DNA from 3 places in the Bacillus sp. FSL R7-0646 genome. Region 2 is predicted to be linked to each of the others. Evidence: riboswitches for the same ligand, from Rfam matches in the RefSeq annotation. Region 2 holds a riboswitch; each other region holds the start of a gene.
What was found. A riboswitch is a leader RNA that binds a small molecule or an ion and turns the genes downstream of it on or off. The one in region 2 is predicted to bind S-adenosylmethionine.
Positions count from the first base shown of each region.

Region 1: linked by a shared signal. The riboswitch ahead of MKY62_RS06490 (methionine biosynthesis PLP-dependent protein) and the one ahead of metN (methionine ABC transporter ATP-binding protein MetN) in region 2 are both predicted to bind S-adenosylmethionine.
Region 3: linked by a shared signal. The riboswitch ahead of metK (methionine adenosyltransferase) and the one ahead of metN (methionine ABC transporter ATP-binding protein MetN) in region 2 are both predicted to bind S-adenosylmethionine.

Region 1 covers NZ_CP150217.1:1,292,088-1,295,362, reverse strand. The annotation lists gene metC (cystathionine beta-lyase) at 1-476, opposite strand, end outside; gene MKY62_RS06490 (methionine biosynthesis PLP-dependent protein) at 466-1,590, opposite strand; SAM riboswitch class I at 1,656-1,772, opposite strand; gene MKY62_RS06485 (YafY family protein) at 1,900-2,847, shown strand; gene MKY62_RS06480 (DinB family protein) at 2,928-3,275, shown strand, end outside.
Region 2 covers NZ_CP150217.1:3,290,836-3,294,110, reverse strand. The annotation lists gene MKY62_RS17185 (YusG family protein) at 53-289, shown strand; gene MKY62_RS17180 (toprim domain-containing protein) at 352-696, shown strand; gene MKY62_RS17175 (thioredoxin family protein) at 722-1,030, shown strand; gene MKY62_RS17170 (SCP2 sterol-binding domain-containing protein) at 1,152-1,499, shown strand; SAM riboswitch class I at 1,683-1,790, shown strand; gene metN (methionine ABC transporter ATP-binding protein MetN) at 1,907-2,932, shown strand; gene MKY62_RS17160 (methionine ABC transporter permease) at 2,925-3,275, shown strand, end outside.
Region 3 covers NZ_CP150217.1:3,069,569-3,072,843, forward strand. The annotation lists gene asnB (asparagine synthase (glutamine-hydrolyzing)) at 1-608, opposite strand, end outside; gene metK (methionine adenosyltransferase) at 838-2,040, opposite strand; SAM riboswitch class I at 2,432-2,569, opposite strand; gene pckA (phosphoenolpyruvate carboxykinase (ATP)) at 2,764-3,275, shown strand, end outside.

The sequences.
Region 1 (3,275 bases), 2.0 Mb from region 2:
CTGATATCCGTAATGCCGAGCGTCGGATTTGACGGTGTTTCAAGGTAGATGACTTTTGTATTTTCCTTTATGTTTAAAGCAATTTCATTTAAATCCGTCATATCGACGAAAGTATGTTCAATCCCGAAGCGGCTCAGCACTTCCGTAATCATCCGGTAAGTGCCGCCGTACACATCTTTTGTGACAAGCACGTGATCGCCCTTTGACAAAAGCAGAAAGGCGGTGGAAATCGCGGCCATTCCGGATGAAAAAGCAAATCCCCTCGTCCCTCCCTCAAGCTCGGCTATCGTGTCTTCAAGCGACGTTCTTGTCGGTGTGCCTGACCGGCTGTAGTCATATTCGCCGAATTTGTCAAAAGAATCTTGATGAAAGGTTGATGCGTGCTGGATCGGCACGCTGACGGCTCCGGTTGCTCCGTCCGTTTTATTTTGGTTATGAACAAGCCTTGTTTCAAGCGTCCAGTTTTCATGACTCATGCGGAACCGCCTCCCCTTTTACTTTTTCCAGCGCAGCTTTTAGATCCTGCTTTAAATCGGAGACGTGTTCGATTCCGACTGAAAAGCGCAGAAGTCTGTTGCAGACGCCGTTTGCAATTCGGATGTCTTCCGGGATATCCATATGGGTCTGTGTCGCCGGATAGGTGATGAAGCTTTCGACTCCGCCGAGGCTTTCGGCGAAACAGATCGTCTTGAGATTTTTCAGCAACGGATTAACCCATTCTTCTTTTTGAACGCGGAATGACAGCATGCCGCCTTTTCCCGGATAAAGAACATCGGCAATTTCCTCCTGCTCTTCCAAAAAGGCCGCAAGTTCCCGCGCGTTTTCCTGATGCTGTCTCATCCTGAGAGCGAGCGTCTTCATCCCTCTCATTAAGAGCCATGAATCGAACGGCGATAAAACCGCGCCGATGGCGTTTTGGTGCTGGAACATTTCCTCAGACAGCTCTTCGCCTTTTGCAACGACAAGCCCCGCCAAAAGATCGTTATGACCGCCCAAATACTTCGTCGCGCTGTGAATGACAAGATCAGCGCCGAGCTCAATCGGCTTTTGCAGAACCGGTGTATAGAACGTATTGTCAACAATGAGCAGCAAGTCGTGCTCTTTAGCGATTTGCGCGATTTTTTGAATATCAGCTTCCTGCATGAGCGGATTTGTCGGCGTTTCTACAAACAGTGCCTTTGTATTGTTCGTGATTTTCGACTTGATACAGTCTTCGTCTGAAAAATCGTCGTAGAAAAAGCGAAGTCCGTATTTCTTCCATTCGTTTTCAAAAAGGCGGTACGTTCCCCCATATAAATCGGACGAAACGATGAGCTCATCCCCGCTTTGAAACAGAGCCATGATCGTCTGAATGGCAGCCATACCGGAACTGAACGCAAAGCCGCGCGTTCCCCCTTCGAGTTTCGCGATTGCATCTTCAACAAGCTGTCTTGTCGGATTTTTTGTGCGAATGTAATCAAACCCTGTGGATTCCCCGATCCCTTTGTGCCTGTACGCAGAAGAGAAATAAACGGGAGGATTGACAGTTCCCGTTATTTCATCACTGCGGTTGCCGATTTGCGCCAGCGTTGTTTGTACATGTTCAGTCATATGACACCATCCTTTTAAAAATAAAAAACCCCTTCTTCATAAGAAGAAGGGGGATTATGCGCTTCTTCTTATCTTCCAAGCATCTGCTTGCTGGATTTAGCACCTTGGTACACTGACATCGTCAGTGCAGACCGGTTGCTGAGGTTTCAAAGGGCCAGTCCCTCCACCTCTCGTGATAAGAATCTCTTCAATTTTCTGATTGTTCTTTACTTTAACCTAAGTCAAGACATTTTTCAAGGGTCATTTTTAAATCTTTCCTCATATTGAACATGGTATGATGAAACCAAACGACGGAACCGGAGGAATCAGATGCCAAAAACAGAGCGATTAATCGAATTGATGATGACCGTTCATACAAAACGAAAATTTACGGCCGGGGAGCTCGCAGCAGAATTCGGGGTTTCCTACCGCACGATTCTCCGCGATCTGGACGAGCTGAGCGCGCTCGGCGTCCCGATCTATTCTGAAACAGGCGCGAACGGAGGCTATTATTTGCTGAATGAACCTGTGCTTCCGCCGCTCTTTTTTACACAATCAGAGGCGGCGGCTATGTTTTTCGCGTATCAATCTCTGCAGTTTTTCGGATCGCTTCCCTTTGATGCGGAAACGCGGATGGTTTTAAAAAAGTTCTACCGCCACCTTCCCGTGGAAACACAGGAGCGGATTGATGCGATGAAAGACAGAATCGTGTTCTGGAATCCGCATCGTCCAAAAGCCGCCGAACATTTAGAAACGCTTCTTGATGCAGCCATCAATCAATCCGTTTTGACGGTCGTTTATGACGGAACAGACGATTGCGCGGAGAGATCCATCCAGCCCATCGGCTTGTTCAGCTGGAACGGCTTCTGGTACTGTCCGGCCTATTGCTTTAAAAGGCAGGCGTTCAGACTGTTCCGCGCCGACCGCATCCTTCGGGCGGAAAAAGCGGCCAGCCCGCTGGCCCGCCAGCTTCCCTATCCATCGGTTCTCAGCTGGATCAAACATTCGGAGAGCGAGTGCCCTGAACCGGTGCGGCTGCAAGCGGAACTGACACGCAGAGGAGCCAGGCGGGCTGCGGCTGATGTGGACTTATTCAAGATCCTCACCATGCGGGATGACGGAACGGGGGCGATCGATGCAAACCTCCCCAGACCAGAACTTGAGTATTTCGGGGAACTTTTGTGGAACCTCGGCACTGAGGCAACTGTCAAAGAACCCGCAGAAATCAAGCTTCAGCTGAAACGGAAGGCTGCTGACATTTTAGCAAGGTACGACTGACTTTTTTTAAGAATCGTGACAAAGCCTGTCAGGATTAGGTGATACTTTTAGAATAAAGCAAAATGTAAAGGATGAAGCAAATGAAGCAAGTTCAAGCCCTGCGGAGCGATTTGTTCCACGAGATGGAGACGGGCATCCGCTCCACGTGTCATCTTCTGAAAAAAGTGAAGGAATCTGACTGGTCTTACCGGCCCGCCGACCGCATGCGAAGCCTGAAAGAACTGGCAAGCCATCTGACGGCCATCCCAGAAGCCGACATGGCTATCATGCAGGAAAAGGAAGAGGCCGCCATCTCCCGAATTGAAAAGAAGTATAGTGCATTGCAGTCGGCTGACCAAATGGCTGAAGCTATGCAGAAAGGATTCGCCGCTTTTCAAACGTATATGACTTCCCTCTCCGACGAGGAATTTTTGACGAAAAAAACAAAG
Region 2 (3,275 bases):
CAGGATAGACATTCGTCGTTTGGATACTCTATATCAGGAGGGGGTGTCCAAATTGACGCTGAAAAAAGAACGTATTGATATTACAGAACATGTGGAAAGCCGATTAAAAAACGGCGGAACGCAGCTGTATCATGAAAATGAGCTGATCGGCCGAATGACCGGCAAGGATCAATACGAGTTGAAATCTGGATATTCATTCCAAGATGAAAAGTTTTACAAAATGGCGGATACCGTAAGCGGACCGGATGCTAAATATGTAGACTGTGATGACCACCAAGGCTGGTGTTAATCAAGTCAGGCGGTGAATATTCACTGCCTTTTTTTACAAGTAAATCTTTAAAGGTGATCCATATGCCGGAAAATGAAAAAGTCATGATCGTCGAAGGGAAATCAGATAAGCAAAAAGTGAAGCATGTCATCGAAGAGCCCGTGGACATCATATGCACAAACGGAACGATCAGCCAGGCAAAACTCGATGAATTCGCTGAGACGCTGTTCGATAAAGACGTTTATATCCTGGTGGATGCCGATGAATCAGGCGAAAAGCTCCGCCGGCAGCTGAAGAGGGAGCTTCCCCAAGCTTCGCATCTATACATTGATAGAGTATACAAAGAAGTCGCTTCCGCCCCGAGTCAGCATGTTGCAGAAGTATTATTTCGTTCAAACATCCGGGTACATACAAAATATCTATTATAAAACGTATTGAGGTGCGGTTCAACAGATGCAAGAACTTCAAGAAAAAGAGCTAAAACGGCTAGAGCATGAAACTTGTCTTCTATATGTATACACGCCGTTCTGCGGAACGTGTCAGCTGGCCGGAAGAATGCTGGAGGTCGTTGATGAAATGATGAAGGACATTCCTTTTTATAAAAACAATCTCAATTACTCCCCGTCATTTGCCAAACAGCAGGAAATTGAAAGCGTCCCGTGTTTTATCCTTTACAAAAAAGGGCGAGTCGTCAAAAAAGAATACGCTTTTCACTCCGTTTCCTACTTATATGATACGATTAAACAAAATCTTGTGGATTAAGGGCGGTTTTGACATATTTCTCGGGAAATAACCAGCAAAAACTTGTCGAGCAATTCCTAAAGGAACTCCTGCAGCAGACAGAGAATCTGTAAGTATGACCAATTTACAGGAGGTTATACAGTTGGAGAAAATGGGATTGATAGAAAGAGAGGGCAAGGCTCTTTTTTTAAAACCTCTATTATCTACAACGGCTTTGCTGATTACGTTTCAAGGAGAGAAAGAAGCTTTTACGTTAGCAATCAACGAAAAAGGGGAAATGGAAAAATATTCTCCTGTAGAAAAAGCTCATTTGACCTTTTTTGGAGAGCAAAGCGAGATTATTGACCTTCTTCATGGCGACATTTCATTGCAGCATCTCGTACAGCGCGGCACTGTTAAAGTAAAAGGCTCTTTTAGAGCTTTATTGAAGCTTGAAGCGATTTTATGGCTGACGGACGGCTTCTTTAAAAACAGCGATCTTTATTCATAGACTTTTTAAAAATTCAAAAAATCGGCACATTCCGTGTATTAGTCAGACAGGGACGGGCGTTTACGCTCGTCTCTTTTCGCCGTAGGACGATTGTCTTACGAAAAATAGTTGACAACTATTTTTTCGCATGATATCCTACTTTAAGAATTCCGATCATAATAATCAAAAAATAAATATATGTTTCTCTTATCCAGAGAGGTGGAGGGAAGTGCCCTATGAAACCCGGCAACCATCAACACGTGTTGAAATGGTGCCAATTCACGCGAAGCGTTATGCTTTGAAAGATGAGAGAAAGGCCCAGACTTTTCCAAAGCCTTTCTGCTCATGTGTGCAGAAAGGCTTTTTTCGTTGATTGATCAGGAATTTAGACAACTATGAGAATTGAGCAAGAAAGCAGGTGATGGCTTTTGATAAATCTTCAAAATGTTTCAAAGATTTATCGGTCAAAGCATGGAGATGTCAATGCTGTCCAAGATGTCACCCTTACGATTAAAAAAGGTGAAATCTTCGGAATTATTGGATATAGCGGAGCCGGAAAAAGCTCCTTGATCCGTCTCTTGAACGGACTTGAACAGCCGACTTCAGGCACGGTTGAAGTAGCCGGCAGAAAAATCAGCGAGATCAAAGGGAAGAAGCTGAGGAAAGCAAGGCAGGAAATCAGCATGATTTTCCAGCATTTCAACCTGTTATGGTCGAGAACGGTGCGCGACAATATTGCGTTTCCGCTGGAGATCGCCGGTGTCAGCAAAGCAAAACGTCTGGAAAGAGTCGCTGAACTGATTAAGCTTGTCGGTCTTGAAGGCAAGGAAAACGCCTACCCTTCACAGCTGAGCGGAGGCCAAAAGCAGCGCGTCGGCATCGCACGGGCGCTCGCAAACAATCCGAAAGTTCTGTTATGCGATGAAGCGACATCAGCGCTTGATCCGCAGACGACTGATTCGATTCTGGGTCTTCTGTCCGATATCAATGAAAGGCTCGGACTGACCATTGTCCTGATCACTCATGAAATGCATGTCATCAGGAAAATCTGCCACAGAGTGGCCGTCATGGAAAACGGAAAGGTCGTAGAAGAAGGCGATGTACTGAACGTCTTCATCAAGCCGAAGGAAGAAATGACAAAGCGCTTTGTTCAGCAGGTAACAGAACCGGTGGAAACAAAGGAAACGCTGAAGCATTTCCTCGAAGAAACGACATCCGGGCGGACGATCAAGCTCACTTTCGTCGGCGAAGCGGCCGAATCGCCGCTGATCACGCAGATCATTCGGAAGTTCGATGTTGAAGTCAACATCCTTCAAGGCAAAATCTCGCAGACTCAGGACGGTGCATACGGTTCATTGTTCATACATGTCGACGGACGTGAAAACGAGGTCAATGACGTGGTCGATTTCATCAAGAGCCGCCAGGTAGAAGCAGAGGTGATCACGAATGTTTGAAAAACTGTTTCCAAACGTAGATATGGAGCAGCTGTGGGAAGCAACGTATGAAACGATATATATGACAGGAATTTCCCTATTGTTTGCTTTTATCATCGGAGTGATTCTCGGCATGCTGCTCTATTTGACTTCAAAAGGCAACATTTGGCAGAACCGAGTCGTTAACGGTGTAATCTCGGCAATCGTCAATGTGTTCAGGTCTATTCCTTTTATCATATTGATTATTTTGCTGCTCGGTTTCACAAAGTTTTTAATGAATACGATTCTGGGGCCGAATGCCGCTCTTCCGGCTTTGATTATCGCATCCGCTCCGTTCTATGCCCGCCTGGTTGAAATTGCTTTG
Region 3 (3,275 bases), 220 kb from region 2:
ACTTTTTGCACCTTTTTGTCCAGCGTCTCAGGCTCCGGAACGAATTGGAACGATGTATACTGCTGAAGCGCTTTTTCATTCAATTCCAAGTCAGCATCGACAGCCATCAGGCTCTTTCTTTCTGACGCAAAATAAACGTGGCCGTCCGTTTTCGTAAAATAGAGCGGCTTAATGCCGAACGGATCGCGCGCTCCGTATAGAAGCTGCTCTTTTTTATCCCAGATTAAAAAAGCAAACATACCGCGCAGCTTTGAAGCGGCTTCCTGTTTGTAGTGGCGGTAAGTCGCAAGCAAAACTTCCGTATCTGAATCGGTTTTGAACTCGTATCCTTTAGAAAGAAGTTCGTCTTTCAGTTCTATATAGTTATAGATTTCTCCATTAAAAATAATCCAATAGGAGTCGTCTTCATAAGACAGAGGCTGTCCTCCATTTTCCACATCGATGATGCTGAGCCTTCTAAATCCGAAGCCTACATGCTCATCATGATAGTACCCATCATCGTCCGGACCGCGGTGTACAATCATTTCATTCATTTGTTTAATCAGTTCTTCCTGTGCTGCTGTCTCGGATGATGGGCGATGATTGAATACCCCTACAAATCCACACATAGTATTGCCTCCGATTTTTTAAATTTCGTGCAGAAATCAAAGTCTGCTTCTTGATTAGACAAGTGTTTAAAGAAAAACGTTTCAAGAAACTTGAAAAATGTTCATATTAAAATATTTGTATCTGGCAATATCACATCAATATTAAATCTGGATATTTTTCAAGTTTCAACATCCGCCCGCATTTTGCCATCGAAAAACAAAGCCGCTTATTAAAGCGGCTATGCGGTTGTTATTCTCCTAATGCATCTTTCTTCAGCTGATCTGCTTTGTCTGTGCGCTCCCAAGGCAGATCGAGATCGAGGCGGCCGAAATGTCCGTAAGCTGCCGTTTGTTTGTAAATCGGACGGCGAAGATCGAGCATTTTAATAATGCCGGCAGGTCTTAGATCAAAGTTTTTGCGAACCACTTCGATCAATGTTTCTTCACTCGCTTTGCCTGTACCGAATGTATCGATTGAAATGGACACCGGCTGAGCGACACCGATCGCGTAGGCAAGCTGTACTTCACAGGAATCAGCAAGGCCTGCGGCGACGATATTTTTCGCTACATATCTCGCTGCATAAGCTGCAGATCTGTCAACCTTTGTCGCATCCTTGCCGGAAAACGCTCCGCCTCCGTGACGGGCATAGCCGCCATAGGTGTCAACGATGATTTTGCGCCCTGTTAAACCGGCATCCCCCTGCGGTCCGCCGATAACAAAACGGCCCGTAGGATTAATGAAGTATTTCGTGTTTTCATCGATCAGCTCTTTTGGAACTACCGGATTGATGACGTGCTCTTTCAGATTGCGCTGGATTTGTTCAAGCGAAATCTCAGGATGATGCTGAGTCGAAATGACGATTGTATCGATGCGAATCGGCTTGTTGTTCTCATCATACTCAACGGTTACCTGTGTCTTTCCGTCCGGACGCAGATACGGCAGAATTTCCTCTTTGCGGACTTCTGTCAAACGGCGAGACAATTTATGGGCAAGCGAAATCGGCAGCGGCATAAGTTCCTTTGTTTCGTTGCAGGCAAAACCGAACATTAAACCTTGGTCTCCGGCTCCGATCGCTTCAATTTCAGCGTCGCTCATTGCTCCTTCACGCGCTTCAAGCGCCTGGTCGACTCCCATTGCAATGTCTGGAGACTGTTCATCTATAGACGTTAAGACCGCGCAAGTTTCGGCATCAAAACCGTATTTTGCACGTGTGTAGCCAATTTCTTTAATCGTTTCGCGGACTGTTTTCGGAATATCGACGTATGTGGACGTCGTGATTTCACCGCTTACCAGCACCAATCCGGTTGTCACAGATGTTTCACAGGCAACGCGGGCATTCGGATCTTTCTTTAAAATTTCGTCTAATATACTATCCGAAATCTGGTCGCAAATTTTGTCCGGATGTCCCTCCGTAACTGACTCTGATGTAAATAACCGACGGTTTTTGCTCATTTATGTTTCCTCCTGTATATGAAGATCAGCCGTGATCTTAAGTATGATACGGAACTCGTCCCTCTTGATTATATGACGATACTCGGGCTTCATACGCTCTCGTTTTGAAACAATTTCCATTATGCTATTCTTGACGAGATTCTGAGTCGAAATTCCCCTTAGCAGAATTTTTCCTGACTGGTTGCCCGGCTAGACCTTTCACGTCCTGTGAAAAACGCCCAGTACCTTCCTCCTGCTTGATACTCGGCTAAAACCTTTCACGTCCTGTGAAAAACGCCCAGTACCTTCCTCCTGAAGGCAGTTTTTTTAGCAATTTTTGGATCTCGATTTATGCAATAAAAAAACCTTTTCCTATTCGGTGAGGAAAGGGTCTGGTATTGCGTGCCTTTCACTCTTATCGCTCAAGGTATTGAACACCTTGCATCAGGTTAGCACCGTAGTTGTCTCAGAAACTGTTTTTTTCCATTAATAAGAGAAACCGGTTGCTGGGTTTCATTGGGCCTGTCCCTCCACCAGCTCGGGATAAGAGTATCCGCTCAATGAAATATCTTATCTTAAAATGGCTTGTTATGTCAATATCGGCCGAAATAAATTTGAACTTGTCCTACGAGAAAAAACCCGAACGAAAAATGAAGAAACGGTATAGACTATAAGAGTAAATGTGTTATACTAATTCTACATTAATGTTATACACATTAAAAAACACGCAAAGGAAGGTTTTTTATGAATTCTGTAGATTTAACAACTGACTTACAAACGCTATTAACGGGCGAAAACGTTCAGATGAACTTATCCGTTCCCCATTTGGTTGAAAAGATCCTTGAGCGCAAAGAAGGAGTCTTGACATCTTCCGGAGCCGTGCGGGCAACAACCGGTACATACACCGGCCGCTCGCCAAAAGACAAATTCATTGTGGAAGAAGCGAGCACAAAGGACAAAATCGATTGGGGCGCAGTAAACCAGCCGATTTCAGAAGCCGCCTTTGACCGGCTGTACGCAAAAGTGCTCGGCTATTTAAAGGAACGCGATGAATTGTATGTATTTGAAGGGTTTGCAGGAGCAGACGAAAAATACCGGCTTCCGATTACTGTTGTCAACGAGTTCGCCTGGCACAACCTGTTTGCAAGACAGTTGTTCATCAGACCTGAAGAACATGATAAAAAACCTGAAGAACAGCCGTTTACGATTCTTTCAGCTCCGCATTTCAAAGCCGATCCGCTCGTTGACGGAACCAG